DNA from 4 places in the Microbispora sp. H10670 genome. Region 1 is predicted to be linked to each of the others. Evidence: riboswitches for the same ligand, from Rfam matches in the RefSeq annotation. Region 1 holds a riboswitch; each other region holds the start of a gene.

Region 1 (7,687 bases):
TCCCGGCCGCCGGGCCGGCCCCGGTACCGGCGGACTCGGTACCGGCGGACTCGGTACCAGCGGACTCGGTACCAGCGGACTCGGTACCAGCGGACTCGGTACCAGCGGACTCGGTACCAGCGGACTCGGTACCAGCGGACTCGGTACCGGCGGACTCGGTACCAGCGGACTCGGTACCAGCGGACTCGGTCCCGGGCGCAGCACCGGGCTCGGCGCCGGCCTGCGGGGCGCCTTCCGCTCCGGCTCCGCCGCCGGCCCGCGGGTCCGCGGCCAGCTCCGCGGCGAGTTCGGCCGCGACCACATGAACGGGCAGGCCGCTGTCGAGGTAGCCCACGTAGTCGGCGAAGCCCTCCAGGAGCCACATCGGCACCGCGCGGGGCCCGGAGGCCGCGACGTGCGTGAGCTCGTGGGTCACGACGACCTGGCGGCCGATCGCGGACAGGCGGGCGAACGCGGCGGGCTGCACGATCACCCGGTCACCGGTCGCGACGGCCGCCAGACCGCCGACCACCGCGGGGGCGGCCAGGGCGGCCGCCTGCTCCTCCGTGCGGGGCACGAGGATCACCGCGCCCCCGTGCTCTCCCCAGACCCTCGTCACCGTGCGGTCGGCCCGGCCGGCCAGCCGGGCGACCTCGGCGACCAGCCTTCGCGGCGCGCCGACGACGACGGCGCGTTCACCGCGGGCGACGGAGGCCCCCGTCCACATGCCGGGCTGCTCGCGCACGGCGGCGCGGGCCTGGGACAGCAGGGGCGACAGGGGGTCGGGCGGCGCGGCGGCGGCCGTACCGGCCAGCAGCGCGGCCAGCACGACGGCCGCGGACGCCGACCGTCCGCCGCGCGTCCTCACCAGGCCCTCGGCGCTCGCGAGGGCCTGCCGTACGGGATGGGCGGGCGCGGCGCCGGCGGGACCGAGGCCATGGGGAGCATCGTAACGAGGGAACGCCACGGCTCCGCCCACCTGTGAGGGGGGACGGAGCCGTGGAGCGGCGCCGGCGACGACGGGCTCGGCACCGGAGGGACGGATCAGGCGCCGGGGCGTACGGCGCCCACGAAGGTCGCCCTGCGGTAGGAGTCGAGCCTGTCGATCCTGACCCGCGTGCCGCTGTGCGGGGCGTGGATCATCCTGCCGTGCCCGACGTACATGCCGACGTGGCCGCCGCCGCTGGTGAAGATGAGGTCGCCGGGCTTGAAGTGGCCCCAGGACACCTTCTTCCGCACGGCGCTGCGGATGGACCACGTCGTGCGCGGCAGCCGTACGCCGGCCTTGCGCCAGGCGTAGGTGACCAGGCCCGAGCAGTCGAACGAGCCGGGACCGCTGGCCCCGTAGCGGTAGGGGTCGCCGATGTGCTTCCTCGCGGTCCTGACCGCTCGCTGCGCCTTGGCCAGCTGGAGCGCGGCCCGGCTGAGCTTCTTCCGCTTGGCGGCCGCCTTCTTCGTGGACTTCTTCGTGGCCTTCTTGGCCGCCGCGGTGGTGGCGGCCCTCGTGTTCGTCTCCGTGGTCACCTTGATGACCGTGACCGTCACCGGGTCTGCCGACGCCGGCTGCGCACCGGCGACTCCCACGGATGCCGTCAAAGCGGCACCCCCAAGGGCAATTCGGGCAAGGCGGGACAGGCTAGCGGGGGTGGTAGACAGGATCTCTCCTTGGATCTTCCGCGTACGCCTACCGGGTTAGCTGACGGGTTCGGGCGGGGAAGTCGCCCTACGGCGCGTGGACGCGCCGATTCACCCCGGACCTTCGCGAGGAAGGTCGATGGTTCCCCGGCTCCGTGCCTCCTGACTGCACGGACTCGGCAGGTCGTCGGCGCCCGGAAATCCCCTGGGGGGAGCAAGTAGACGGACGGCGCCGGCGACGGTGGATGACGCGGGCCCGGCCGGCCAGACCGGGCTCGCCGCGGCGAGGCGTGCTCACCGCGGCCCAGAAGCTACCCAGATCAGGCGGCTCCCGGCAAAGCCGCCCCGGCGCATAAAGATCGGATAACGACGGCCGCGCGCGAGAAACCGCAGCTTACCCACGTCACAGAAGACCAAGTGTGACTCTGCTCACATCAGCCATCGCAATGTCCAAATAAGGCACTTAGCTCACAGCCGGAACAAAGATCACATCGCGGGCTCAGGGGCGGACGGCGCCGATCGCGTGGTAGTCCGCCAGTGTGACAATCTTCACAACGTCGCCGGTCTGCGGAGCGTGGACGACCTTGCCGTCCCCCGCGTACAGGCCCACGTGGCCGAAGCCCGCGTGGAAGAGCAGATCGCCCGCCTGGAGCGCGTCGAGCGACACGCGGCGGCTCGCGCCCCACGCCCACTGCTCGTAGCTCGTACGCGGCAGGCTGACCCCTCCCGCCGCCCAGGAGGCCTGGACGAGGCCGGAGCAGTCCCAGGAGTCCGGCCCGCTGCCCCCGTAGCGGTACGGCTTGCCGACCTGCTTGTAGGCGAACTGGAGCGCCGACAGGGCGTTGCCCGACGCCGGGCCCTTGTAGGCGACGCCCGCGCTGTTGGGGTTGCCGGGGTTGTAGGTGCCGAGCGAGCGGAGCAGCTTCATCTGCTCGTTGACGAGCTTGTCGACCTTCTTCTTCTCGTCGGCGAGCTCGCCCCTGACCTTGGTGGCCTCGGCGTAGACGGCCTTCGTCTCGTCCCGCCGGTCCTTCAGACCCTGGATCGCGCCCTCGTACTGCTGGAGCCGCCCGATGCGCTCGGCGGAGATGTGGTTGTACGTGGCGAGACCGCTGAGCATGGTGTCGGGATCGGGGTTGTAGAAGACGCCCCACGTCCCGATGCCGCCCACCTGGTAGCTGCTGACCGCCATCGTCACCAGCCCCGAGCGCAGCGCCTCGACCCGCGCGTTCTGCTTCTTGTAGTCGTCGTTCAGCGCCAGGTACTTCTTCCTGGCCGACTTCCACTTCTCACTGGCCGCGTTGTAGCGGTCCACGAGTTTGTCCGCCTGCGCGTTCAGCCGGTTCAGCTTCGCCTTGGCCTGGGCAAGGGTGGGCTTTGGATCGGCCTGCGCGCCCGTCAGCGGCGTCAGCAGGACCACGGCGGCCAAAACGGCGGCCACCGGCACACGCCCTTGCACTCGGGCCCCCTCGGGATCAACGAAACCTGCGGCGCGACTCTATCTAGGCGATCTTGACGCTTCAACCTATTCGCAGCTATTCGCGGCAGTCATCACTCACCGGATCGACTCTCGTACGGAGCGTGCCGGACGGATCAGCCGCGGCCGAGACGCCGCAGCAGCAGGAGCGAGGGCACCGGCCGGGCGCCCATGCGGCGCACGGACTCGGCCACCTCGCGGTCGGAGGAGACGACCGCGATGCCGCGCCCCGGCGGCTCGGCGCGCACGAGCGTGCGGATCAGGTCGTCGGCGATCTCGCCGGGCGCGCTGAACATCACCCGCACCCCGCGCGGCGCGGAGACCTGCACGGGCCCGTTCAGCTCGGCGCCGTCGAAGACGCACGTCACCTCCACGCGCGCCTGCACGGCGAGGCCGCCCAGCCCGGTGAGCAGGCGGGCGCGCTGGTCGGCGAGGGTCAGCGACGGATAGCCGGTCTTGGTCACGTTGTAGCCGTCGACGATCAGGTGCAGGTTGGGGAGGGCGAGGAGCTGGTCGAGGAGCTGGGGGTCGTCGTTCGCCAGCGCCCGCGCGGGCACCGCCGTCACGCCGGGCTCGCCCGGCACGACCGCGCTCACGTAGTCGGCCGGCCTGTTGATGGTGGTCGGCAGGCCGAGCTCCTTGCGCAGCCCCGCGGCGGCGTCCTGCAGGGCGTCCAGCAGCACCCGTACGCGCGCGTCCTCCATGCTGCGGCCCTCGCGGGCCGCGCGGCGGTTGGCCTCCAGCTGGCGCTCGGTGTCCGCCAGGCGCTCCCTGAGCCTGCGCAGCTCGGTCTCCGCAGCGCCGTTGGCGCTCGCCGACCTGGCTCGCGCCTCGGCCGTCTCGGCCTCCAGCTCGGCCGCCCTGGCCTCGGCCGCCTTGACCCGCTCACGCGCGTCGTGCAGCTTGCGTCTCAGGTCGGAGTTCTCCGCGCGGGCCGCCTTGAGCTGCTCGCGGACCCGGTCGATCTCCTCCTTGGCGGACGCGCGCTGCGCCGCGAGCTGCTCGCGCAGCCGCGTCTCCGCCTGCTCCCGCTGCGTGCCCGCCGCGGCCGACTGCTCCAGGTCGGCCCGCGCCTGCTCGACCAGGTCCGGCCAGCCGGGCGGCCGGGTCAGATAGGCCGCCGCCGCGACCAGCACCGGCTCGGCCGCCGGCGGCACCGTCCCCTCGGCGAGACTCGCCACCAGCTCGGGCCAGGCCGCCTCCAGCGCCTCGGCGACCTGCTCGCGGAACTCCTTGTCGTTCTCCAGCTGGGCCGCGATCGGCGCGCTGCCCAGGCGGGCGCGCTTGCGCGGGTCGAACCTGGCGATGCCACGCAGCGGCGGCGGCACGGACGCGGCGGGCATCGTGCCCAGCACCTGCGCCGCGACCTCCACCACGTGTAAGCGGACCTGCTCCGGCAACGGACGAGACAGGCCTTCTCCGGCTGAACTCATCTCGTCGCTCCTCGGCCGTGTCCTGCAGACCTGTCGCCGGCCGGGATCGCCCGGCGGCGCCTCGCGGTGCTGTCGCCCCCGGTGTGAGAATCCGGGACCGGGCTCCACGAGGCGAGGCCTCGCGGCGCGCCGGTCCGGCGCCCCTCACGCGGCAAGATCTGCGAGACAGTCCTCTGTTCTTGTCCTTCTTCAAGGGTACGGCCGTCGCACCGCGTCCATGTCCTGTTCATGATCTGTCACCGGGCCGGGCGGCGGTCCGCTGGCGCGTGCCACGGTCCGGTCCGTACGCTCGTCGGCGTGTTCACCCCGCCCTACCCGATCATCACCCCCCGGCTGGTCCTGCGTCCCTTCACGGAGGCGGACCTCGACGACCTGCACGCCTTCCACTCGCTTCCCGAGGTCACGCGTTACCTCTACTGGGACGCCCGTACGCGGGAGGAGACGAAGGCGGCGCTCGACCGGAAGATCGCCTGCGCGAGTCTCGGCGCGGACGGCGACGCGCTCAGCGTGGCCGCCGCGCTGAGCGGCGGAGGGCCGCTGATCGGTGACCTCACGTTGTTCCTGCGCAGCCGGGAGCACCGCCAGGGCGAGATCGGCTTCGTCTTCAACCCGGCCTGCCAGGGCCGGGGCCTCGCGACGGAGGCGGCCCGGGAGATTCTCCGCATCGGGTTCGAGGGCCTCGGGCTGCACCGGATCCACGGCAACTGCGACGCGCGCAACACCTCGTCCGCCCGGTTGATGGAACGGCTCGGCATGCGCCTGGAGGCCCGTCTGGTCGAGAACGAGTTCTTCGCCGGCGCGTGGAGCGACGAACTGATCTACGCGATGCTGGCGCGCGAGTGGCGGGCGTCCCCCGCCGCCTCCCCCGGGCCCGGAGCCTGACGCGCGCCCGCCCGCCTTCGGCCCCGGGCGGGCGGGAAATGAAAGAACGGGCCGCTCGTTTCAGGCGTTCCCGCAACACACTGCGCGGAATAAGTTTGACGCGTTGACTAACTCCCCGGTGAAACTTACGGTACGGGCACTTCGAACGCGGCTCCGCGGCGGCGGGGGGCCGACCGGCCGTCGCCGGTCGGGGCGGGCATCTCCCGGGCCTCGACACGGCGTCACACGTCACTGAGGAGATTCGATGCGCCTCACCATCCCCCGGGCCCGTGTGGCTCGCCTGGCCGCCGGGGCGGCGGCGGTCACCTTCGCCGCGGCGGCACTGGTCGCCACGGCGCCCGCCCAGGCCGCGACCGGTTGCGCCGTGACCTACACCGCCGGCGAGTGGTGGCACGGGTTCAGCGCGAGCATCACGATCCAGAACTCGGGCAGCGCGATCAACGGCTGGACCCTCGGGTTCGCCTTCCTCGACCCCGGCCAGAAGGTCGACGTCGGCTGGTCGGCCACCTACAGCCAGAGCGGGCAGAACGTCACCGCCACGAACGTGGACTACAACGCCGCCATCGCCACCGGCGACTCGGTGATGATCGGCTTCAACGGCACCTGGTCCGGCGCCAACCCCAACCCGACCTCGTTCACCCTGAACGGCGTCACCTGCACCACCATCAAGGTCAGCCCGAGCGCGACCCCCACGCGCACCCCCCAGGCCACCCCCACATGGACGCCGTCGTCGACCCCGACGTCGACGCCCACGTCGACCCCCACGTCGACCCCGACGTCGACCCCCACGTCGACGCCGACGTCCACGCCCACGGGGCCGTCCGGCTCCGCGCTTTACGTGTCGCCGAGCGGCTCCGCCGGCGCGTCCGGGACGATCTCGGACCCGACGACGCTCGCTTCGGCGATCACCCGCGTCGCCGCCGGCGGGACGATCTACCTGCGCGGCGGGACGTACAACCTCTCGCAGACGGTCACCATCGCGGCGGGGAACAACGGCACGTCGAGCGCCCGCAAGAAGCTGTCCGCCTACCCCGGCGAGACCCCGGTGCTGAACTTCTCGGCGCAGAGCCAGTCCTCGTCGAACCGGGGACTCGCCCTGAACGGGTCGTACTGGCACGTCTACGGAATCGTCGTCCAGCGCGCCGGTGACAACGGGATCTACGTCGGCGGCAGCAACAACATCATCGAGCGCACAGTGACGCGGTTCAACCGGGACACCGGGCTGCAGCTCGGCCGGATCGCCTCCGACACCCCCCGCGCCCAGTGGCCGTCCAACAACCTCGTCGTGAGCTCGGAGTCGCACGACAACGCCGACTCCGACGGCGAGGACGCCGACGGCTTCGCCGCGAAGCTCACCGTCGGCAACGGCAACGTCTTCCGCTACGACGTGTCCCACAACAACATCGACGACGGCTGGGACCTCTACACCAAGACGGACACCGGAGCCATCGGGCCGGTCACCATCGAAGACTCGCTGGCCTACAACAACGGCACCCTCACCGACGGCAGCCAGGCCGGCAACGGCGACCGCAACGGCTACAAGCTCGGCGGCGAGGACATCGGCGTCAACCACGTCATCCGCCGCAACATCGCCTATCACAACGGCCACCACGGGTTCACCTACAACCGCAACCCCGGCACGATGACGATCTCGGACAACGTCGGCGTCGACAACGCCGAACGCAACTACTCCTTCGACGTGGGCACCTCGGTGTTCCGCAACAACACCTCGTGCCGCAGCGGCAGCGGATCGAACGACAAGATCGTCGGCAACTCCGACAGCTCGAACCAGTTCTGGTCCGGCTCGAACGGGTCCCGCTGCTCCTCCTACCGGGGCGCCCCGCGTTGGTCCTTCGCCTCCGACGGCCGCCTCGTCGTTACCTTCGGCTAGCTCCCCCCCGGGGGCGGTCCGGCCGGTTCCCTCCCGGGGCGGTCCGGCCAGGCGGACCGGATGGCCGGACCGCCCCGAGGCCCGCTCCCGCACCGCCCGGGAGGGCAAATGTCGGTCGGAATCTTTATGGTCTTTGCGTGGACGCGGTACAGGGCACGCTGGACGAGCTCGGCACTCCCCTGCGGGAGGTGACGTTCGTCGTCTTCGACCTGGAGACCACCGGCGGATCGGCCGCGGAGCACGCCATCACGGAGATCGGGGCGGTGAAGGTCCGCGGCGGCGAGGTGATCGGCGAGTTCGCCACGCTGGTCGACCCCGGCGGCCCGATCCCGCCGTTCATCTCCGTGCTCACCGGCATCACCGACGCGATGGTCATGGCCGCGCCGAGGT
Region 2 (7,687 bases), on a different contig from region 1:
CCATCGCGGCCGCCTTCCCTGGAGTACGGGTTTCGCCCACTGTCCCCCCGCGGGCGGGCGGCGGCAAGTACCCGCACCCCGGCTCAGCACTCCTGTACGTATGTGTGCATAATCTGTTGGAATCTGTTTAAAGGAGTGGCGGATGCTGGCCCAGCAACGGCAGCAGGCGATCCTGGAGAGAGTCCGCAGGTCCGGCGGGGTCCGGGTCGCGCAACTCGTGCGTGAGCTCGGGGTGTCGGACATGACGATCCGCCGCGACCTGGAGGTCCTGGCGGAGCGCGGCCTGATCGTCAAGGTGCACGGCGGGGCCACCGCCACCGGTGCCGGCTCCACCGAGGAGCCGGGCTTCGCGGCCAAGTCGATGCGGCAGCAGGCCGAGAAGGAGGCCGTCGCCCGCTGCGCGGCCCCGCTCGTACGGCCGGGAAGCTCCGTCGCGCTCTCGGCCGGCACGACGACCTGGACGCTGGCCCACCACCTGGTGGACGTCCCCGAGCTGACCGTGATCACCAACTCCGTCCAGGTGGCCGACGTCTTCCACCGGGCGGGACGGCCCGACCAGACCGTGGTGCTCGTGGGCGGCGTGCGGACGCCGTCCGACGCGCTGGTCGGCCCGGTCGCGGTCGCGGCCGTCCGCTCCCTGAACGTCGACATCCTCATGCTCGGTGTGCACGGCATGAGCGTCCGGGCCGGTTTCACCACCCCCAACCTGCTGGAGGCGGAGACCGACCGCGCCCTGATCGCCGCCGCCCAGCGGCTCGTCGTCCTGGCCGACCACACCAAGTGGGGGACCGTCGGCATCAGCACGATCGCGGCCCTCGGCGAGGCCGACGTGGTCGTGAGCGACACGGGCCTGCCCGAGGACGCCCGCGCCGTGCTGTCGGAGCACGCCGGCGAGCTCCTCCTCGCGGATCCGTCCGGCGAGGCACCCCTGAAGACCGCCTCCGTGTGACGCCGCCGCGACGCCGGAGAAGAGCCCTGTGAAGCTGGAGATCGCACCGTGAAGCGCACCATCGCTCATCTGGCCGACGGCCGGGAGCTGATCTATTTCGACCGCCGCGACGACGCCGACCACGACGTGGCCGACCCCCGGGATCTGCCCGCGCGCCCCCTCGCGTCCGAGTTGCGTCACGACCCGCTCATGGACGAGTGGGTGGCCGTCGCCCGGCACCGCCAGACCCGCACCCACCTGCCGTCCGCCCAGGAGTGCCCGCTCTGCCCCGGGCATCCCGGCTCGGAGATCCCCTCGCCGTACGAGGTGGCGGTGTTCGAGAACCGCTTCCCGTCGTTCAGCTTCAACACCGGCGCGTACGAGCAGGTGGGCGGGCTGAGCGAGGTGCGGCCGGGGACCGGGCGCTGCGAGGTCGTCTGCTTCACCTCCGACCACGACGCCTCCTTCAGCTCCCTCGGCGACGAGCAGGCCGCGCTGGTCGTCGAGGCGTGGGCCGACCGCACGGCCGAACTGTCCGCGCTGCCCGGCGTGGAGCAGGTCTTCTGCTTCGAGAACCGCGGCGCCGAGATCGGCATCACGCTGCCGCACCCGCATGGGCAGATCTACGCCTATCCGTACGTCACGCCGCGTACCCGGCAGATGCTGGAGACCGCCGCCCGGCACCGCGGCGGCAACCTGTTCGCGGACGTCCTGGCGGCCGAGCGGAAGGGGCCCCGCGTCGTGGCCGCCAACGAGCACTGGACGGCCTTCGTCCCGGCCGCCGCCCGGTACCCGTTCGAGGTGCATCTCTACCCGCACCGCCGGGTGCCGGACATCCCGGCGCTGTCGGCGGAGGAGCGGGCCGCCTTCGCGCCGCTGTACATCGACGTGCTGCGCCGCCTGGACGGGCTGTTCGGCGTCGTCATGCCGTACGTCGCGGCCTGGCACCAGGCTCCGGTCACCTACCGCCGGGATCTGGCCTACCTGCACCTCCAGCTCTTCACGATCCGGCGGGCGGCGGACAAGCTGAAGTACCTCGCCGGATCGGAGTCGGCGATGGGCGCCTTCGTCAACGACGTCCTGCCGGAGGAGGCCGCCCGCATGCTGCGCGAGGTGGTAACGGACTGATCTCCGTACGGTTGCGACTTGGGGTGGCAGTCACCATTTCTTTACCACTAGTATCCCTGGCACCACCGGTCACAGCCGGTGCCGCCTAATCCCGGGCGCCTCGCCCGGGAGCCGGGGACCCGTTCACGCCTCTGGGGTAAAGGCACGTCGCTGCCCGGGCTCCTCCAGCCCGCACCCGTCAGCTAACCCGGTCGGCAGATGGAGAGGAGTGGGCTCTGCCCCGCGCGTTCCCCCTGGCCGCCGGTGTGTTGACCGCCGCGGCCCTCGTTCTCGGCACGGCCGCCGGGGGCGCCGCCGCCCCCAAGCCGACGGAGAGGCAGCTCAAGAAGCAGCTCGCCGGCCTGCAGAAGAAGGTCGACCGGCTCATCGCCGACTACAACGCCAAGCGGGTCGCGCTCGCCAGGGCGCGGGACGACGAGGCGGCGGCGCGCGCCCGCGTGAGCAGGGCGGAGGCCGACTACACGGCGACCCTCGACGAGGTCCGGGAGTTCGTCGGGCTGCGGTACCAGACCGACAGCGTGCGGGTCCTGCCCAACCTGACCGTCTCCGCGGTTGCGTACCAGCTCAAGGAGGAACAGGCCGCGAGGCTCGCGCGGGTCGACGAGGTCCGCGCCGAACGGCAGAAGGCCGCCGAGGCGGCGAGGGCGCTCACCGCTTCGCTGAAGTCGCAGGCCGCGGAGGTCGCCGGTCGGCGCCGGGAGGCCGAGAAGCTCATCGACGACATCAAGGACAAGATCGACCGCCTGGTCCCGATCGCTCCGGGCCGGAGGGGCAGCGGGTCGTGGGCGCCCGAACTGCCGGCGGGCGCGGACAACATCACGCCCCGGATGCGGCTCATGCGCTCGGAGGTGGAGGAGCACTTCGATCTGAGCTTCCCGGTCGGCTGCTACCGGGCCGAGAACAGCGGTGAGCACCCCCTCGGCCGCGCCTGCGACTTCATGATGAGCTCGGGCGGCGCCATGCCCTCGGCCAAGATGAAGGCGCTCGGCGACAGCCTGGCCGCCTGGGCCATCAAGAACGGCCCGAAGCTCGGCGTGATGTACGTCATCTGGCAGCAGCGCATCTACAACCTCGGCCACCCGGGCTGGCGCCCCATGTCCGACCGTGGCGGCGTCACCGCCAACCACTACGACCACGTCCACATCTCGATGTACTGAGCAGGAGCTTCGAGGGCCGGCGGCCTCGCCGAGCGAGGCGGCCGGCCCGTTCCGCGTCAGGCCGGGATCTGCTTCTCGTTCCAGGTGTAGTAGATGTAGGTGCTGCCGGGCCCGGTCATCGTGCCGAAGACCTGCCACCAGCTGTTGGCGCCGGGCGAGAAGCTGAAGACCTTGTCGCCGGGCCGGTCGTCCACGAACACGGTCGTGGACCCGTCGGAGGAGTGGATCTGTACCTCGATCGTGAACGTCTCGGTGTCCGGGATGTCGAGGCAGACCTCGTGCGTGTACGCCGACGGACCGGCGATGTTGTAGTTACGGCCGTCCACCGACGGCCGCTGGACGTTGGTGGGGACGTAGCTGGTCCGGGCGTAGGTGTACCCGCCCGTGGAGCAGTCGACCGCGGAGGCGGACGCGGGACCGACGCCGGTGAGCGTGGCGCCGAGGACGCCGGTGGCGACGGCGAGAACGGAGATCGTGCGCTTCATGCCTCTCCTCATCCGTGCAGCGACCCCTCAACCAAAATGGTTGAAGGCTGAACTGATTCTGACTCGATCATCCCGCTTGGACAAGTACGGGCAAAGGTTCGTCCACGCCCGAGTCAAGCGGGTCGCGAGAGCGCACCCCCTCCTGCGCCTGGAAGGCGGGCCGTCCGGCGGGGCGGAAATGAAGTGGTCGCACCCCGGGGGCCAGGGGCAGGATGTCCGGATGACCGACACACGTACCGATCCTCCGCTCGCCGCGGGCGAGCGCGAGATGCTGCGCGCCTTCCTCGACTTCCACCGCCAGACGCTGGCCGTGAAGTGCGAGGGCCTCGCCGAGGAACAGCTACGGCTGCGCTCCGTCCCGCCGTCGTCCCTGTCGCTGCTCGGCATCGTGCGGCACATGGCCGACGTCGAGCGGAGCTGGTTCCGGCGGCGGCTCGCCGGTGAGGACCTCGAAGGCATCTACTACACCGACGACGATCCGGACGGCGAGTTCGACAACGTGGACACGGCGTCCGCCGAGGAGGCCTTCGCCACCTGGCGCGCGGAGATCGAGCACGCGCGGGCGGCGGAGGCGGCCTGCGCCGATCTGGACGCGACGACGAAGGCGGCCCGGCAGGGCGTCCACCACTCACTGCGCTGGATCATGGTCCACATGATCGAGGAGTACGCGCGGCACAACGGCCACGCCGACCTGCTGCGCGAGCGCATCGACGGGGCGACGGGCGAGTAGGGACCCGGTCCCTCACCCGCCGGGCCGGGTCCGCCCGGCCCGGCCCAACCCGTTCAGCCCGGCCATACCCATTCAGCCCGGTTCAGCCCGAGATGCGGACGGGGTTCACCAGGTCGGCGTAGATGAGAAGGCCGCCCATGACGACGAGCAGGGCCGCCATGACGTACGTCAGCGGGAGCGCCTTGGCGACGTCCACGTAGCCCGGCATGGGCCGCCGGCGCACCCGGGCGAAGGCCCGCTTGACTCCCTCCCACAGGCCGCCGGCGATGTGGCCGCCGTCCAGCGGCAACAGGGGGACGAGGTTGAACATGCCGACCGCGAGGTTCAGCCCGGCCAGCAGGCTGATGAACACCTCGATCTTGCTGTCGATGGGGATGTCCGACGCGGCGATCTCACCGCCGATGCGGCCGGCGCCCACGATGCCGATCGGCCCGTTCGGGTCGCGCTTCTCCCCCGAGAACGCCGCGTTCCACACGCCGACCATCTTCTTGGGGATGTTGACCATGGCCGCGGCGGTCCGCTTGGTCAGGTCCCACATCTGCCCGAGGACGTAGCCGGGACCCTGCTTCTCCACGACGATCGTCGGGCTGACGCCGAGGAAGCCGACGTTCCTGTCCACCTTGTCGGGGTCGGTCTGCGAGGGCATGTCCTGCGCGATCAGGTCGACGTCCACCGTCGTGGTCCGGCCGTCGCGCTCGATGCCGAGCGTCGTCGCCCCGGCGCCGTGCGACCGGATCTGCCGGGTGGCCGCCTCCCAGCTGGCGACCGGAGTGCCGCCGACGGCGACGATCCGGTCCCCTGGCCGCAGCCCCGCCTTCGCCGCGGGCGTCAGCGGGTCTCCGGACGCGCAGTCCCGGTGCGCGGCCTCGGCCGCCGGGATCGCGCACTTGGACACCGAGGAGACGACCGGCTTCGTCGTCCGCACGCCGAAGCCCATCATCACGACCGCGAACAGCACGAACGCCAGCACGAAGTTCATCGCGGGCCCGCCGGTCATGATGATGACCTTCTGCCACCAGGGCTTGCGGAAGAAGACGCGGTTCTCGTCGCCCGGCCGGATCTCCTCCGAGGCGACCGCCCTGGCGTTCTCGATGAGGCCCTGCCAGGGGCCCGTCGAGACGCTGCGCAGCTTGCCGGGGTCGTCGGAGGGACGCGGCGGGAGCATGCCGACCATGCGGATGTAGCCGCCCAGCGGGATCCACTTCACGCCGTACTCGGTCTCGCCGCGCCGCCGCGACCACAGCGTCGGCCCGAAGCCGACCATGTACTGCGTCACGCGGACGCCGAACAGCTTGGCCGGGACGAGGTGCCCGATCTCGTGCAGCGCGATGGAGAGCAGCAGACCAACGAAGACGATCACGAATCCGGCCACGATGAGCCAGCTCATCAGCGCGTACCCCCGAGTCGGAGAAGATGCCGTGGCAGTCGTCGCACCCTCCGAGAGTAGCCCACCGGAACAAGGGAGAGACCTGCTCCGGCGAACCGGCGCGTTGCCCATACATGGCCGAACCTGGACACTCCGTTGACAGTACGCAATGGGTCGATCACCCTTTGAGAGAACGTCCAGAGGGGAGCGTCTTGATCCGGATCCTGGTGGCCGAACACCTTCCGTTGGTACGGCGAGGCCTGGTCGCCTCTCTCGAAGGGGAGAGCGACCTCACGGTGGTCGCGGACGTCGGTTCGGCCGAGGACATCGTGCCGGCCGCCCTCGACGTACTGCCGGACGCCGCCGTCATCGACGCGGACCTGCCGGGGGCGGACGGGCCGAGCCTGGCCGCGCGGCTCGTCGAGAAGGTGCCCAGATGCCGGGTGATGCTGCTGTCGGCCCAGCCGAACCCCGGCCACCTCAAGCGGGCCTTCGCGGCCGGGGCCCTCGGCTACCTGAGCATCGAGGTGTGCCCCGAGCAGCTCGCCGACGGGATACGGCGGATCATCGCCGGGCGCCGGATCGTCGACTCCGAGCTCGCGGTCGCGGCCCTGGAGGCCGCCGAGTGCCCCCTCACGCCCCGGGAGCACGAGGTGCTGCGCCTCGCGGCCGGGGGCGCGCGCTCGAAGGAGATCGCCGCCGAGCTGGGCCTGTCCGTCGGCACGATACGCAACCACCTGTCGCGCGTCCTGGTGAAGACCGGGGCGCGCAGCCGGGTGGACGCCGTCCGCATCGCCACCGACTACGGCTGGTTGTAGGGACCTTTCCCGGCGGGCCTCAGGGACGCCAGATGAGGACGAGCGCGCAGTCGTCATTGTGACCGGACGACATGGCCTGCACGAGCTGCCGCGCCTTGTCCCGGAAGCCCGAGGGCAGCAGCCGCTCGGCCTCCCCCAGCAGCCGGTCGAGCCCGGCGTCGATGTCCCGGCCGGGCTGCTCGATCAGCCCGTCGGTGAACAGCATGAGCGCGTCGCCCTTGCGCAGCACGCCGCTGTCGGTCTCGCAGGCCAGGTCGGGCACGACGCCGAGCACGACCCCCTTGGCCGTGGACACCCGCCAGGTGCCCGACCCGGAGTCGAACCGGACCACCGGCGGGTGCCCGGCGGAGGTGATCGTGTACTCCCCCGTCGACAGGTCGAGCGTCAGGTGGACGGCCGTGACGAACCCCTCGTCGCCGATCTGCCGGTGGAGATAGGAGTTGCAGGAGGCCAGGAAGTCGTCCACCGAGCCGAGCAGCCCGCCGAACGTGCCGGAGAGCATGAGCGCGCGGGTGCCGGCGTCGACGCCCTTGCCCGACACGTCGACGACGGCGAGCTGGACCCGGTCGCCCTCGCGCATGGAGACGACGAAGTCGCCGCCGAACGACGACCCTCCGGCCTGTTTGAGCACGACCTTGCCGCCCCAGTCCTTGGGCAGCGGCGGCAGCTCGCTCTGCCGCTTGAGCCGGTCGCGCAGCTCCAGCAGCATCGCGTCGCCGCGCAGGCCCTGCACGCCGAGCTTGCCCCGCGTCCGCGCCATCGTCCACGCGAGCGCGGCGGTGAAGCCCATCGTGATCAGCAGGCCCGGCCCGACGGCGAGCACTCCCCTGGTCGATCCCATGTAGGCGAGGGACGCCGCGACCACGCACAGCAGGACGGCCAGGCTGCGCAGGCGGAGCTGGAGGCCGCCGATCAGTGTCACGAGGATCAGCAGCGACGGCGAGAACCAGTACGCCGAGACCTCCGCGTCGAGCACGCCGATGACCACGGTGACCGCGACGAGGGCGATCAGGAGGTACCGGTCCTTCGACCACACCTTTTTGACAAAACGGACCGACGGCACCAGGAGCGGCAC
Region 3 (7,687 bases), on a different contig from region 1:
GAGGCCCCGCCGGTCGAGCACCTGGCTGAACCAGGTGTAGAAGCGCGCGAACAGTGGATGGCTGATCTCGGTCCCCGGCGTGGTCGTCCGCATGGCGCCCCCTCGCGAGGTTCATTCCCCGGGCGCGGCGGCTGTCGCGACGCTGCCGCGGGCGATTACCGAACCGGGGCGAACGGCCCGTCGTCGTGACCGGTCATCGCGGGTACGGGCGCAGTGAGCGGACGGAGAGGAGCACGTCATGACCGCTGCCGCGGAGCCGGCCACCCGGCTGCCGCTCATCGGTGACAGGGCCCCCGGCTTCGAGGCCGAGAGCACGCACGGGCCGGTCCGGCTCGCCGACTACGCGGGGCGGTGGCTGGTGCTGTTCAGCCATCCCGCCGACTTCACCCCGGTGTGCACCACCGAGTTCGTCGCCTTCAGCGAACTCGCCGAGGAGTTCGCGGCCCGCGGCGTCGCCCTGCTCGGCATCTCGGTCGACTCCGTGCACAGCCACCTCGCCTGGACCCGGGCGATCGAGGAGAGGCTCGGCGTGCGGGTGCCGTTCCCGGTCATCGCCGACGTCGGCACCCACGTCTCCCGCGCGTACGGCATGCTCCACCCGAACGCGTCGGCCACGGCGGCGGTCCGGGCGGTCTTCGTCATCGACCCCGAGTCGGTCGTCCGCGCGATCCTCTACTACCCGATGAACGCGGGGCGCATGGTCCCCGAGATCCTCCGGCTCGTCGAGGCGCTGCAGACGGCCGACCGCGACGGCGTCTCCTGCCCGGCCAACTGGCGGCCGGGCGACGACGTGCTGCTGGGCGCGCCGCGGACCCAGGCCGAGGTGGAGGCCAGGCAGGCCGACGAGAGGGTCAAGCTCGTCGACTGGTACCTCGCGGGCCTCCCCGGCCGTCCCGTCTGAACCGTCCGTCCGAGCCGTACGGCGCCACGCCGGGCCCGGCACGCGGGTGATGTTCCGGTAAAACTCGTTGGGTGACTCAAGACGTGACGAACTGGGCGGGCAACATCACCTTCACGGCCGGGCGGGCAGACCGGCCGTCCTCCCTGGAGGAACTGCGCGGGCTGGTCGCCCGGAGCGGGAAGGTCCGCGTCCTCGGCAGCGGCCACTCCTTCAACCACATCGCCGACTCACCGGGCGCGCTCGTCTCGCTGGACGGCCTGCCCCCCGAGATCGACATCGACTCCGCGTCGGCGGCCGTCCGGGTCGCCGCGAGCGTGCGGTACGGCGAACTCGGGCGGCGCCTGCACGAGAAGGGCTACGCCCTGCCCAACCTCGCGTCCCTGCCGCACATCTCGGTCGCGGGCTCCTGCGCGACCGGCACCCACGGCTCGGGCGACGGCAACGGCGGGCTCGCGACGTCGGTGCGCGCGGTCGAGATGGTGACCGCCGAGGGCGACCTCGTCACGCTGAGCCGGGACGCGGACGGCGACCGGTTCGGGGGCGCCGTCGTGTCGCTCGGCGCGCTCGGCGCCGTCGTCGCCCTGACGCTCGATCTCCTGCCGGCGTTCGACGTCCGGCAGCGCGTGTACGAAGGGCTTCCGGCGGAGGTGCTCGACGACCGGTTCGACGCCGTCATGTCCGCCGCCTACAGCGTGAGCCTGTTCACCGACTGGCGGACCTCGCGCGTCAACCAGGTCTGGGTCAAGGAACGCCTCGCCCCCGCCTCCGGCGGCCTCGGCGACGCGGAGCCGGACGGTTTCTTCGGGGCGGCCCCGGCCGACGGCCCGCGCCACCCCGTGCCCGGCGTGTCCCCGGTGCACTGCACGACCCAGATGGGGACGCCCGGCCCCTGGTTCGAGCGCCTGCCGCACTTCCGGCCCGACTTCACCCCGAGCAGCGGCGAGGAGCTCCAGGCGGAGTACATGGTGCCCCGGCGGCACGCGGCCGAGGCGTTCCGGGCGCTCGGCGCGATCGGCGACCGCATCGCCCCGGTCCTGCAGATCTCCGAGATCCGCAGCATCGCCGCCGACGACCTCTGGCTGAGCCCGAGCCAGGGGCGCGACACCGTGGCCTTCCACTTCACCTGGGTCAAGGACCCGGCCGCCGTGACGCCGGTGCTGACCGCGATCGAGGAGCGCCTGGCGCCCTTCGGGGCGCGACCCCACTGGGGGAAGCTCTTCACCCTCCCGCCGGACGTCCTGCGCTCCCGCTACGAGCGCATGGACGACTTCGCCGCCCTGGCACGGCACTACGACCCCCGGGGCGTCTTCGCCAACGAGTACGTCGAGCGGTACGTCTTCGGGCGGCGATAAGCCCGATTCGCGGGGATAGGCCGGGGTACGTGTGTGCCGCGGCCGCCGCCGCGTCCCCGGCGTACGGCCCCGGCCGTACGGGTGAGGGGAGGCGCCATGCGGATCGAGGACTACGCGCTCGTCGGCGACATGCACACCGCCGCCCTGGTGGGCCGGAACGGCTCGGTCGACTGGCTGTGCCTGCCCCGCTTCGACTCCGGCGCCTGCTTCGCGGCCCTGCTGGGCGGGCACCGGGCCGGGCACTGGCTGCTGGCGCCCGCCGCGGGAGGCACCTGCGCCGGGCGCCGCTACCGCGACGGCACGCTGGTGCTGGAGACGACCTGGGACGCGCCCGGCGGGTGCGCCCGGGTCCTCGACTTCATGCCGCCGCGCCAGGAGGCGCCCGACGTCGTCCGGATCGTGGAGGGCGTGCGCGGCCGGGTGGAGATGCGTACGGAACTGCTGCTGCGCTTTGACTACGGCGAGGTGGTGCCCTGGACGCGCGAGCGCGGCGGCGAACTGGCCGTGATCGCCGGCCCGAACGCCGCGTGGCTGCAGTCTCCCGTGCCGCTGACGCAGGAGTCGCGCCCGCGCGCCGCGACCGCCTCGTTCAGCGTCGCGGCGGGGGAGCGGGTGCCGTTCGTGCTCACCTGGCAGGAGTCGTGGCGGAGCCGCCCGCACCGGCTGGAGGCCGCCGAGGAGCTGGCGAACACCGAGCGCATATGGAGGGAGTGGCTCGGCCGGTGCCGTCACCGGGGTGAGTACGCCGAGGCGGTGTCCGGCAGCCTCGTCACGCTCAAGGCCCTCACCTACGCCCCGACCGGCGGCATCGTCGCGGCGCCCACCACGTCCCTGCCGGAGCTGATCGGAGGCTCCCGCAACTGGGACTACCGCTACAGCTGGCTGCGGGACGCCGCGTTCACCCTCCAGGCGCTCATCGGGGCGGGGTACTCCGAGGAGGCGACCGCCTGGCGTGACTGGCTGCTGCGGGCCGTCGCCGGAGACCCGGCCGACCTGCAGATCATGTATACGATCGACGGCGGCCGCCGGATGCCCGAGCGGACCCTCGACCGGCTGCCGGGATACGAGGGGTCCCGGCCGGTGCGGGTCGGCAACGCCGCCGCCCGGCAGTTCCAGCTCGACGTGTACGGCGAGGTGATCGACTGCCTCTACCAGGCCAGACAGGCGGGGCTGGGGCCGGAGGAGGACGCCTGGGACCCGCCGCGCGCGTTCATGGACTATCTGGAGGGCGCGTGGCGCGAGCCGGGCAACGGGCTCTGGGAGGTGCGCGGGCCGCGCCGCCCGTTCGTGCACGCGAAGGTCCTCGCGTGGGTGGCCGCGGACCGGATGGTCGCCTCGGTGGAGCGGCAGGGGCTCGACGGTCCGGTGGGCCGCTGGCGCGCCCTGCGGGAGGAGATCCACCAGGACGTGTGCGCCCACGGGTACGACCCCGGCCGCAACACCTTCACCCAGTTCTACGGCTCCAGAGGGCTGGACGCCGCGCTGCTGCTGATCCCCCGGCTCGGCTTCCTGCCGCTGGACGACCCCCGCCTGGCGGGAACCGTCGACGCCGTGTGCCGAGAGCTCACGGAGGACGGATTCGTGCTGCGCTACCGGCCGGAGGCCGACGGGGTGGACCGGCTGCCGGGCGGGGAGGGGGTCTTCGTCCCCTGCTCCTTCTGGCTCGCGCACGCGCTCGCCCTGCTGGGCCGGCGCAGGCGGGCGCGGGCGCTGTTCGAGCGGCTGCTGTCCCTGCGCAACGACGTCGGCCTGCTGGCGGAGGAGTACGACCCCGGCCTCCGCCGCCAGGTGGGCAACTTCCCCCAGGCCTACAGCCACGTCTCGATCGTCAACACGGCGGAGGCCCTGACGGCGCCGGCGCCATCTGCCTGACAGATGTACTTCATCTGCAATCCGCGCGTCTCGCGGTCTCCCCTCCGCGCCGTCCCCGGTTGCATGATGCAAGAGAGGGGTCTCGGGCCCCCGGCCACCTGGGAGAAGAGGTGACACATCATGGTGCAACCAGGTCTGGCTCGACGCCCGGACGTCACGAAGCTGCGCCAGACGTACGACCGGGCGGGATCGACCGCCCCGGCGCAGGTCATGGACGCGGTGACGCTCCTCGCCGGCCTCTACCTCGCCATCTCGCCGTGGATCGTGGGATTCACCGGGTTCGGCGGCCTGACGGTCAACAACCTGATCGTCGGGCTGGTCGTCACGGCGCTCGCGCTGAGCTGCGCCTCCGCGTTCGGCCGGACGTACGGCGTGAGCTGGGTGACACCGGTGCTCGGCGTCTGGGCGATCATCGCGCCGTGGGTGATCAGAGGCCAGCCGGCGACCACCGCGACCATCTGGAACAACGTGGTCACCGGAGCGGTGATCTTCCTGTTCGGCCTCGGCGCGCTCGCGTTCGCGGCCAACTACCGGCAGCACGAGCACGGCCGGCGGAGAGGAGTCGGCGCACCCGGCGGTGAGTGGTAGCCGGCGCGGCAGCCCGCCGCCTGCGGTCCACGCCAGCGGTCCGACGCGGCGGGGCCGGCCGGATCGACGGGGCGTGAGAGGGCCCGAGCCCGCTCACGCCCCGCCATCGTGCTTATGGGAGTCCGAGTGCCAGACGGGCCCGTACCGGACGATGTGGCGCATATCACGATTAGGTGCCGTCAGTGCGAGGACCTGCGGAAGCATGGTGCAGAAGGTGCAGAAATGGACCTGTTTGCCGGTTTTTCGGTCGTGTCCTACTCGTGATCTACTATGCTTCCGGTCAGTACGCCGGTGCGTGGTCCTCAACCCGAGGACGACCGGCGACCGCCGAATCCCGGATGTCATCGAACCCGGGAACCGGGGACCCACGTCTCTTCTGGGGTGAATCCGGACCATCCGGTAGGGCTACTCCTGGCCCGAACCCGTCAGCTAACCCGGTAGGCGGCCAAGGAGAGGAGAGCGCGTGGAGTGTCCGCTCCACCTGCCCACCCGGTCCGGCCTCCGTCGCCGGACCACATGCCCGCCCTGGAACGTCTCCAGGCTTCCGGGGTGACGGCGCGCCCGTGACGGGCTGCCACATCTCCCGTTTCTGAATCCCGTCCGACCCCGCCCGCCCGGGGACCGCCGCGGCCGTGTCCGCCGGTGCGTCCGCCGGCGTGACGGTCGGTGTGACGGTCATGCCCGCATGCCGTCGTGCCCGGCGGCGGGTTCGTCATGTTCTGACGCGCGCCATAGGAGCCTTCGATTTCTACCGATCCGATAGCACAGCAGTTGCTCGACGCCGTACGCCCGGAGCTCGGCTACCGGGAACGGCCCGGGAAGCCGACCAAGTTCGGCGAGTGGTACGCCGACAACATCGCCATGGACTCCGACTTCAAGGCGGCTCCCTGGTGCGACATGTTCGTCTCGTGGGCGGCCAGCCGGGCGGGCGTGCAGGACCACGTCGGCGAGTTCGCGCTGACCACCCGGCACGCCAAGTGGTTCGAGCAGCAGGGCGCCTGGAGCCGCAAGCCGGAACCCGGTGCCGTGGTCTTCTTCGACTGGTCGGGGTCGAAGCGCATCAAGGACATCGACCACGTCGGCATCGTCGAGAAGGTCGTCGGCGGCAAGGTCCACACGATCGAGGGCAACGTCGACGGCGTCTGGCTCAAGCGCAAGGTGCGCGACTCCAGCAAGATCGTCGGGTACGGCCTGCCGCGCAAGGTCAAGGTGATCCCGAAGGTGACCGTCACCGTGCAGCCCGTGGCGGCGGACGCGGCGGTCCAGGGGGCGGTGGTCCAGGGGGCGGCGTCGGCCACGCGGAGCATGGCCGCGGGTCACGGGCAGCCGCCGGGCACGGCCTTCTCGCCGAGCGACGCCGTCCTGCCGGCCGGTCTGCTGTTCGCGCTCGTGTCGACCGCGGTGACCGGTCTGCGCTTCAGGGCAGCCGCGGCGGCGACGTCCGGCGGACGGCACCGCAGGGGTGGCCCGCGGCGGGAGGGGTACGGCGGCGAGCGGCGCGGCCAGGAGGTCGTGGGAGCCGGGGTGTCCGGCCCCGCCGCGGCGCAGGAGCCGTTCCACCTCCCCGGCTGACCGGCCGGAGAGGCGCCTGGGAACACTCTGGGAGTTTGAGATCGTTTGCGGATGTCTGTGAAATTCGGTGACTCGCGCGGCTAGGGTGGGCAGCCACCCGCGGAAGCCGTGGAGCCTTCCCCCGATACGACCGCTGGGAGTTGTCTCACATGTACGGGCGCGTCCCCTCACAGACGAGCCAGGATGATCAGTTTCGTCAGGAGATCCTCTCCAGCGACGAGCCGTCCGGCGCGAAGAGCAGGAAGCCCCTCGTCATCGTCGCCGTGATCCTGGTCGCCGTACTCGCGGCGGCGGGCGCGGGCTTCGCGTTGCGCGGCGCCACGGACCCGGGCCCCTCCGCGGGCGGTGCCGGGCAGCAGACGGCGCCGGCGCAGGAGAACGGCGCCGGTGATCCCGCCGAGGCGGGACCGGACTCCGGGACCGGTGCCGAGGACGGCACGGATGACGGCTCGGATGACGGCTCGGCGGGCGACGCCGAGGGTGGTGGCGCGGACGGCGGTGCGGACGGAGGCTCCGCGCAGGCGCCCGCCGGAGACGGCACGGGCACCGGCTCCGGCGCCGGTGGGTCCACCGGTCAGGCGCCCGGAGGCACGGGCCAGGCGAAGACCGGGCCGGCCGGAAAGGCGGGCGGCGGCACGAAGGGCGGCGCGGGCACCGGCTCCGGCGGAGGCGACGACACGCCCTCGACGGCCGGTGGCTCCGGCGGCCTCATCCCGGGGGAGTGCGCCGCCTCCGGATGCTGAGTCCGCATGACGACCGCGTGCCCGGCGAGTGCGCCGCCGCCGCGAACCTGGCCGGCTTCCGGCGGGCGTACCGGATCACCAGGTCCGTGCGGGCGCCGGCTCAGGAGGACGGATCGGGCCAGCCGAGCGGGAACGAGACGGTCGTGGGCGGTTCGCCGGCCGCGTCGGTGAACTCGCGCATGGCGGTGATCAGAGCCTGACGCCGGGGAGCGGGCATCCGGGCGAGTATCGCCGCGATCTCCGCCTTGCGCCGGGCCGTGACCTCGTCCACGATGCGCGAGCCGACGTCGGTCAGCCGCAGCAGCGTCTCCCGCCGGTTCTGCGGGTTCACCTCGCGCTTCAGCAGCCCGGCGGCGGCGAGGCGGTCCGCCATCCGCATCGCGGTCGAGGGATTCACGCCGAGTCTCTCGGCCAGCGTGACCAGTTTGGTCTCTCCCAGCCCGACCACCAGCAGCATCCGGAACTGCGGCAGTGTGACTCTGTCCTCCGCGGAGGCGAGGGAGCGTGCGGAGATCGCGACGAGCACCCGCGACGCGGTGAGCACGGCGGACGTGACGGCCTCCAGGTCGTCCGCGATCGGCTCCTCGTCCCCATCCTTAGCCATAGGCATCGTTTTTACACGGTCCCAGCCGCCGTCTCGTCATTGCACCGGACAAAGG
Region 4 (7,687 bases), on a different contig from region 1:
CCAGGAAGGTGACGAGGAAGGTGCCGCCCAGGACCGGCACCTGCCAGGAACCGGGGTCGAACGCGGACCAGGGGGTGCCTTCGGGCCCTCCCTGTACCCAGACCGCGATCGCGAAGACGGCCAGGACGCCGATCTCCAGGATCAGCAGGACCGCCGCGACGCGGGCGCCGAGGTTGATCTTCGCGTACGAGATCGCTGTGACCAGGAGGCCGATGACCGTCGCGCACAGCCCCCAGGGGACGCTCACCGACAGGTACGTCTTCAGGAAGATCGAGGCGAAGAAGCCGGACGCGGCCGCGAAGCCGATTTGCCCGAGGGTGTAGCCGGTCCAGGCGACCATCGCGGCTGCGGAACCGGCCGTCCGCCCGAGGCCCTTGTCGATGTAGGCGGAGAACGCGCCTGCGTCGGTGACGTGGCGGCTCATCGCGGTGAAGCCGACCGCGAAGATCGTGTAGGCGATTCCGGCGATCACGAACGCGGCGGGCAGCATCGTCCCGCCGACCAGGAATCCCAGCGGCAGGAAGCCGGCCGAGACGGTCAGCGGCGCGGCGGCCGCCACGACGAAGAAGACCAGGTGCCGGGCGCTGACCGCGTTGCGGCGTAGTTCGTGCTGGGGGGGATGGGTCATGTCCATGGTGCCTTCCTTGCGAGCCGTCTCGACGGCTCCGGGCTGAATCTGCGGAGGCGGCCTGCACCGGACCCGGTGGTCCGGCCCTCCCCCGAAGGCCGTGGAGGTCAGCGAGCCGAGACGCCGACGAAGATCTTGCAGGTGGGCTCGAGCGTGTGCCACCGGCCGTCGAATCCGGCCGGCATGAGGAACGCCGCACCCGGGCCGAACTCCACGCGCCCGCCGTCGGCGTCCTCGATCGCGACCCGGCCCGTCTGGATCACGCAGACCTCGTCGTAGGGCCAATGCCGAATCCGCACGGAGCCGGGTTCTCCCACCTAGGCGCCGGCGACCGAATGATCAATTGGCAGGCGGGCGCGATGCTCGACCTCGTCCCACCCCTCGCTGACCTCGTCGTAGTCGCCCGGAGACGGAACCACGGCGGTTCCGGTCCCTGGAACGAGGACCTGGATCTGTGTGATGGCCACGGCGGACCTCCTGCGGGCAGAACACCGGTTGGGCGGTAAAGCTATAGATTGATAGCTTGTGTTGGCAAGAGGGCGGTCCAGACTTGACGGAGGCGTGAACTCGGCCACCCGGTAGGTGACCCGGCAGGGAGAGGACGGACATGGCAGTACGCGGACCGGACGGCGTCACCCGTCAGCGAGCACTTATCGCGGCGTCCAAGCTCTTCGCCGTGCGCGGCTACCACGGGACCTCCACCCGCGACATCGCCAACGCCGTCGGAGTGCGGCAACCGACCATCTACCGGCACTTCGCCAGCAAGGCCGAGATCCTCGCCGAACTCCTCGACGCGGATCTGCTTCCCGCCCTCGAACGCCTCCGCACGGCCCTGGCCGCCGACGGGTCCCCCGCCGCGCGGCTGCACGCCTACCTGCAGGCCGACCTCTACGCCATCCTGGTCCTGCCCTACGACACCCGCGGCCTCTACAACGACGACGTCCTCGAACTCCCCGACTTCGCCGCCCAGGCCGCGAAACGGGACGAACTGCACCGCCTCACCGAGGAACTGATCGCCCAGGCCATCGACAGCGGGGAACTCCAGATCGTCGGCGGCCCGTACTTCGTGCGACGCGCCATCACCGGCCTGATTCTCGAGGCCATGCGCGACCGCGGCAGCGACCCCACTCCGGACCCCGACACCCTCCCCCGCGAAATCGCCGACTTCCTCCTGCGCGGTACCCTCGCCGACCCCACCCGCCTCCCGGACGTCCAGCAAGCAAGCGCGCTCCTGCTCGATCAGTGGAGTTCGGCCCTGACGACCACATGAGCCGCAGTTCCTGCCCGCCGTCGAGACTGGACTGATTTCGCCGGAGGCCTTGCGGTAACGCCGGTGGCCCGAGGCGAGCTGCCAGACTCAGCGGCGGCCGTCGCCGGCAGGCTGGTGATCTCAGCTGTTGCGGGGGACGGCCTCATCTAATCAGCGACACTGGCCTGTGGGAGTACTTTCGCGCCCCGTTCGACTCCCCGGCTCGAGGGCTCGGACGGCACCGACCTCAGCGCGGTCTGCACCGACCACGGCCCCGCGTGAGCCCACACTCGCCGGACCAGTGGCCCCAAGCTCGGGAGGTCTTACGCCTCTGCCTCCTGCACGCCACCGCCGTCGGGGAAGGCGGGCCGGTCGGGGATCTCGCAGAGCTGTCGCGGACCTTCGGCCGGCGTGGAGGAGGAGATGGAGATCTTCTTGTCCTTCACGGTAGGCCTTGCGGATCTGCCCGCCTGCGCCGTGGCAGATCTTGCGGGCGAGCCGGTGCCGGGACTCCTGGACGGTGAGCTGCTTGTTCAGCCTGCAGCGGTAGGTGTCGTCGATCGGGTCCAGGATGGACAGCAGGTGCAGGGTCTTGTCGATCCGGCCGGACTCGGCGAACGCCTGCCCGAGCGGGGTAGGCCGGCCGGATCGGCAGCCCCGACTCACCCCAGGTCAGCGAGGCGCGTTCGCTGTGAGCGAACAGAGGTGTGAGCAGAGGAGAAGAAGGGGAACGCGGCAACCCCGGTAGGACGGGCGAACCCGCCCTTTGCTCTCGCCGCCCCGGCGTCTCACCAGGCAAAACCCGACTTGTCATCACTTGACTGGTTTGGACGTGTCTATTACGTTTTGGGCAACTCGGGGCCCACTTGCTCATCTCAGTGGTCAAGAAAGCCCACCTCACACCGACGCGGCCGGCCGATCTCGGCCTGCCGTTCGGCCGCCTAATCCGCGCAAGCGGAGCCGGGGACCCAACCTCTTCCTGGGGTGAATCGGCGTACCTGCCGTAGGGCGACTTCCAGCCCGAACCCGTCAGCTAACCCGGTCGGCGGCATGGAAGCAAAGGGAGTCCGCCCATCATGCACGCCCTCACGACCTGTCTGCGCACGGCCCTCGCCGGCGGAGTCCTCGCCTCGGCCGTGGCGATCGCCCCGCCCGCCGCGCAGGCGGCGGACAACCCGGCGGCCGGCAAGGGCCCGGCCGCCGCGGCCGCGCCGTCCCTGACCGAGATCGCCGCCCGGCTGCCCAAGGTCGGCCCCCAGGACGTCATCAAGCTGGCCGCGAGCCAGGTCGGCATCAGCGAGGACGCCGACGGCGGCGGGACCAAGTTCCAGGAGTGGTACATGACCAGCCCGCGCGCCCGCGAGACCCTCGCGCGGGACGGCGGGGCGCTGGAAGAGTACGAGAACGCCCCCTGGTGCGACATGTTCGTCTCCTGGGTCGGCCAGCAGCTCGGCATCCAGCCGGTCATGGGTTCCGACGCCTACACCGTGGAGCACGCCCGCTGGTTCGCCGACCACGGCCGCTGGGGCCGTACGCCCAAGCCCGGGGCCGTGGTGTTCTTCAGCTGGAGCGGCAGTAAGAAGATCGACGACATCCAGCACGTCGGCTTCGTCGTCAGGGACAACGGCAACGGCACGATCCGCACCGTCGAGGGCAACACCGGCAACGGAGCCGTCGAGGCCCGTACCCGCCCCACCTGGCAGGTCGCCGGGTACGGCTACCCGGTCTACCCCGCCGAACTCGCATCCTGACGAGATCCCCGTAGGAATACTCGACCAAGAAGCCTCAGAGCCGCGGCGAACCCGGGCCCCTGTGACCGGGGTCTCGTGTTCACGACCGCGGCTCTCGGCTTGTGACCGGGTCAGTGATCAGCGGGTTCCCACCACGTCAGATTGGCGGCTGCCTGCGCCACCGGCTCGATGATCTCCCACGCCTCCGCGATCAGCCCGTCGTCGAGGCGCCAGACATCGACGACCACGATCCCCGGCCCGGCACCGGGCAGCCGGCGCCGCGAGCACATCACGACGCGATCACCATCGGCCAGCACATGCTGGATCTCGACCTGCATGCCGGCGAGCGGGACGAGCGCGGCGCGTACGGCGGCGAGCCATTCCGCCTTGGTTCTCGAAGTCGAGTCCGGCCTGTGATGGACGAAGTCGTCGCTCAGCAACGGCGCGAGCGCATCGACGTCGCCCGTCGCGACCAGTGCCGTCAGCGCCCGCTGGACGATGCTCTTGTTGTCTGTGGTCATGTTCTGCGTGGTCACGGGAATGCAGTGTCTCCGTCGATCGCGACGGTGTCGATGAACTCGCATTTCATGGCGCAGCGCGCCGCGATGCGTAGCATCGACGGTCGTGTACACGATCGGGGAACTGTTACGGCAGTGGCGGCATCGCCGGCGGATCAGCCAGCTCGATCTCGCGATCGCCGCCGACGTCTCAGCCCGTCACGTCAGCCTGGTGGAGACCGGCAAGTCCCACCCGAGCGCCGACATGATCCTCCGGCTCGCCGATCAGCTCGACGTGCCGTTGCGTGAGCGAAACCGGCTGTTGCTCGCCGCCGGCTTCGCGCCCCGCTACGCGAAGCGACCGCTCAACGGGGACGCGCTGCCGGCGGCCTGGGACGCGATCGCGCGGGTGCTGCGCGCCCACGAGCCGTACCCGGCGCTGGTCATCGATCGTGGATGGAACATCGCGATGGCCAACCGAGCCATCGACCCGTTCCTGGCGAATGTCGCCCCCGACCTGCTACGGCCGCCGATCAACATGGTGCGGCTGGGATTGGACCCGCGCGGGCTCGCTTCCCAGATCGTCAATCTGGCCGAGGTGCGCTCGCTGCTTCGTGCCCGCATCGCGCGTCAGCTCGCCACCGCTCCCGACCCCGAACTCACCGCGCTCTACGAGGAACTGCTGGCGCCCGGCGCCGAGGACGTGAGCCACCCGATCGAGTCCGAGATCGCCGTACCGATGATCTTCCGCTTCGGCGAACGAGAACTACGGCTCTTCTCGACCACCACCACGTTCGGCACTCCGATGGACATCACCCTGGACGAGGTCGCGATCGAGTCGTACTACCCGGCGGACGCGGAGAGCGCCGCCTACTTCACCATGTCCGACGCCGGCGCCGACGCGAGGAGTTGTACCGACCTGCCGACTGCGTAACGCCGGACGCTCGCCCGTTCCGGCGGCAGCGCGGCTGGACCGTCTCGGCGCTCGATGCCGGCGGCGTTGCTCATCGTCAACCTCGGGGCGCCCAAAGCAGAGGAGAGCCCCGTGGGCAAGGTGGTCATGTACAGCTCGGTGTCGGTGGACGGCTTCGTCGCGGACGAGAATGACCAGCCCGGGCCGCTGTTCGACTGGTTGTCCGGCGGTGACGTCCCATTGGACGAGAGCGGCGAGCTTGACGGCGGCCATGGAAAGCTCCCCGTAGGCGGCCAGATACCGCCCCACTGATGGCCGCCGGGTTCCCCGTGGACGGCCAGATATCTCCCCGCTCCTTCCGTACTTGTCCCGGTCGGCGACAGTCGAGCGGGTGAAGAGCAGCAGGGAGATCATGGAGATTCTCGAGGCGTATGACCTCACCGGCAGTTACCGGGCTGCGGCCGAGCTGGCCGGGTGTGACCACCACACGGTGGCCCGTTATGTGAAGATGCGCGCGGCGGGGCAGGCCCCCGAGCAGCGCAAGCACCGGGAACGGGCGATCGATGCCTACCTGCCGAAGATCGAGGAGCTGGTGGTCCGCTCGCGGGGGAAGGTCCGCGGGGATGTGGTGCACAAGCGGATCGTCGCGATGGGGTTCGCCGGCGGTGAGCGCACCACCCGGCGGACGGTGGCCGAGGCCAAAGCGCAGTATCGGCTGGGCCGCCATCGCATCTACCGGCCGTGGGTGGTCGAGCCGGGGCTGTGGCTGCAGTGGGACTGGGGCACCGGCCCGCTGATCGGCGGGCGGCAGACCACGTTGTGGTGCGCGTGGCTGGCCTGGTCGCGATTCCGGGTGGTGATCCCGGTCTGGGACAAGACGCTGCCGACGATCGTCGCGTGCCTGGATACGACGCTGCGCCGGATCGGCGGGGTGCCGGCCTATGCGCTGACCGACAACGAAAAGACCGTCACAGCCGAGCACGTGGCCGGGATCGCGGTCCGCAACGCCGAGATCGTCGAGGTGGCCAAGCATTACGGGATGACGATCCGCACCTGTGTGCCGGCCGATCCCGAGTCCAAGGGCGGCAGCGAGGCGACGGTGCGCATCGCCAAGGCCGACCTGGTGCCCACCGAGGTCAACCTGCTGGGCGAGTATCGGACGTTCGCGCAGTTGGAGACGGCCTGCCAGCAGGTCAACGCCCGGGTGCACCGCCTGAGCCGGCGGGTACCCGAGCAGATGCTGGCCGAGGAACGCGCCCGGCTGCATCCGCTGCCGGCCTCTGCGTTCACCGCGGCGTTCGGCACGACCCGCCGGGTGAACTGGGACTGCACCATCTCGGTGGAGGGCGTGCGCTATTCGGTGCCGCATCGGCTGGTCGACACACGGGTCTGGGCCCGCTTCCACGGCGATGAGCTCATCGTCACCGCCGTCGCCGACGACGGCACCGCCGCAGAGGTGGCCCGGCACCCGCGTGGCAACGCCGGGACGCCGGTGATCGACCCTGCGCACTACCCGCCCCGCCCGGACAAGGATGCCGACCGCACTCCCAAGGCCACCAATCCCGAGGAGGCGGCGTTCTTGATGCTCGGCCCCGGGGCCGCCTCCTGGCTGAGTGAGGCCGCCGCGGCGGGCACCCGCCGGATCCGGGCCAAGATGGCCGCGGCTGTCGCGCTGGCCAAGCTGCATTCGCCCAGTGCGGTCGACCGCGCCCTGGGCACCGCAGCCATCAGCGGCCGCTTCGCCGAAGCCGACTTGTTGTCGATCCTGGACTACCAGGCCCGCCGGGCCGGTGCTGAGCCCACCCGGCCGGGTGAGGACCACAGCCTGCAGCCAGGCACCTCCGCCTGGGCCGCTTTCGGCACCGCCGTTCCCGCCCATGCCGAGCCCGCCCTGCCCGCGCCCGCTGACCATGACGAGGACCTCATCTGATGGCCACCCCGTTGCGCACCGTTCCCGCCTCCGCCGGTGACCCGCTGGCCGAGGCGATCGAGCTGACCCGCCGGCTCAAGCTTCCCCACATCCGCCGGGCTTTGCCCGAGGTCGTGCCCACCGCCAAGGCGCAACGCTGGGACCCCGCTGAAGTGGTGCGCGTCCTGCTCGCCGAAGAGGCAGCCGGCCGGGACCGGGCCAATTTGGCCACCCGCCGCAAACGCGCCGCCTTCCCCACCGGCAAGACCTTCAGCGACTGGGACGACAGCGCATCCTCCATTCCCCGCCCCACCCAAGACGCCCTTAAAAGCCTGGAATGGGTGACCCGCCGCGAGAACCTGTGCATCTGCGGCCCCTCGGGCACCGGCAAGAGCCACTTCAGCGAGGCGTTGGGCCAGGCCGCCGTCGAGGCCGGGCTGACGGTCGTCTGGTTCACCATCGAAGACCTCGGCGCCCTGGTCCGCCACCACCGCGTCGATGACTCCATCGCCCGCGCCTTGGCCCGCATCATCCGCGCCGATCTGATCATCGTCGATGACATCGGCCTGCTACCGGTCTCCCCGGACGCCGCCGAAGGTTTCTACCGCTTGGTCGACGCCGCCTATGAGCGGCGCAGCCTCGCCGTGTCCAGCAACCTGCACCCGTCCGGGTTCGACGAGATCATGCCCAAGACCCTGGCCACCGCCACGGTCGACCGGCTGCTCCACCACGCCCACGTCGTGGTCACCCAGGGTGACAGT

Evidence for each region. A riboswitch is a leader RNA that binds a small molecule or an ion and turns the genes downstream of it on or off. The one in region 1 is predicted to bind cyclic di-AMP.
Region 2: it holds a riboswitch for cyclic di-AMP, as region 1 does, so the genes downstream of both, HHX33_RS05810 (hypothetical protein) here and HHX33_RS19080 (C40 family peptidase) in region 1, are expected to answer to the same signal.
Region 3: it holds a riboswitch for cyclic di-AMP, as region 1 does, so the genes downstream of both, HHX33_RS36495 (CHAP domain-containing protein) here and HHX33_RS19080 (C40 family peptidase) in region 1, are expected to answer to the same signal.
Region 4: it holds a riboswitch for cyclic di-AMP, as region 1 does, so the genes downstream of both, HHX33_RS03775 (CHAP domain-containing protein) here and HHX33_RS19080 (C40 family peptidase) in region 1, are expected to answer to the same signal.

Annotation. Positions count from the first base shown of each region.
Region 1 covers NZ_JABBWW010000012.1:182,288-189,974, forward strand. Annotated here, with positions in the region: gene HHX33_RS19075 (hypothetical protein) at 1-946, opposite strand, end outside; gene HHX33_RS19080 (C40 family peptidase) at 1,024-1,575, opposite strand; cyclic di-AMP (ydaO/yuaA leader) riboswitch at 1,646-1,806, opposite strand; gene HHX33_RS19085 (C40 family peptidase) at 2,114-3,055, opposite strand; gene HHX33_RS19090 (NYN domain-containing protein) at 3,208-4,524, opposite strand; gene HHX33_RS19095 (GNAT family N-acetyltransferase) at 4,822-5,406, shown strand; gene HHX33_RS19100 (cellulose-binding domain-containing protein) at 5,651-7,297, shown strand; gene HHX33_RS19105 (DEDD exonuclease domain-containing protein) at 7,435-7,687, shown strand, end outside.
Region 2 covers NZ_JABBWW010000003.1:23,128-30,814, forward strand. Annotated here, with positions in the region: gene HHX33_RS37655 (50S ribosomal protein bL37) at 1-4, opposite strand, end outside; gene HHX33_RS05800 (DeoR/GlpR family DNA-binding transcription regulator) at 143-949, shown strand; gene galT (galactose-1-phosphate uridylyltransferase) at 998-2,056, shown strand; cyclic di-AMP (ydaO/yuaA leader) riboswitch at 2,130-2,267, shown strand; gene HHX33_RS05810 (hypothetical protein) at 2,302-3,213, shown strand; gene HHX33_RS05815 (hypothetical protein) at 3,270-3,698, opposite strand; gene HHX33_RS05820 (DinB family protein) at 3,919-4,428, shown strand; gene HHX33_RS05825 (M50 family metallopeptidase) at 4,511-5,815, opposite strand; gene HHX33_RS05830 (LuxR C-terminal-related transcriptional regulator) at 6,007-6,612, shown strand; gene HHX33_RS05835 (PP2C family protein-serine/threonine phosphatase) at 6,632-7,687, opposite strand, start outside.
Region 3 covers NZ_JABBWW010000021.1:112,118-119,804, reverse strand. Annotated here, with positions in the region: gene HHX33_RS26040 (class I SAM-dependent methyltransferase) at 1-93, opposite strand, end outside; gene HHX33_RS26035 (peroxiredoxin) at 239-901, shown strand; gene HHX33_RS26030 (D-arabinono-1,4-lactone oxidase) at 973-2,253, shown strand; gene HHX33_RS26025 (glycoside hydrolase family 15 protein) at 2,350-4,125, shown strand; gene HHX33_RS26020 (SPW repeat protein) at 4,246-4,713, shown strand; cyclic di-AMP (ydaO/yuaA leader) riboswitch at 5,029-5,173, shown strand; gene HHX33_RS36495 (CHAP domain-containing protein) at 5,485-6,285, shown strand; gene HHX33_RS26010 (hypothetical protein) at 6,435-7,028, shown strand; gene HHX33_RS26005 (MarR family winged helix-turn-helix transcriptional regulator) at 7,129-7,632, opposite strand.
Region 4 covers NZ_JABBWW010000002.1:28,026-35,712, forward strand. Annotated here, with positions in the region: gene HHX33_RS03755 (APC family permease) at 1-628, opposite strand, end outside; gene HHX33_RS34865 (cupin domain-containing protein) at 736-927, opposite strand; gene HHX33_RS34870 (hypothetical protein) at 946-1,095, opposite strand; gene HHX33_RS03765 (TetR/AcrR family transcriptional regulator) at 1,236-1,898, shown strand; gene HHX33_RS35555 (hypothetical protein) at 2,201-2,323, opposite strand; partial or broken gene HHX33_RS03770 (Tn3 family transposase) at 2,286-2,525, opposite strand; cyclic di-AMP (ydaO/yuaA leader) riboswitch at 2,806-2,940, shown strand; gene HHX33_RS03775 (CHAP domain-containing protein) at 2,954-3,628, shown strand; gene HHX33_RS03780 (nuclear transport factor 2 family protein) at 3,739-4,143, opposite strand; gene HHX33_RS03785 (helix-turn-helix domain-containing protein) at 4,232-5,038, shown strand; gene HHX33_RS03790 (hypothetical protein) at 5,150-5,329, shown strand; gene istA (IS21 family transposase) at 5,409-6,947, shown strand; gene istB (IS21-like element helper ATPase IstB) at 6,947-7,687, shown strand, end outside.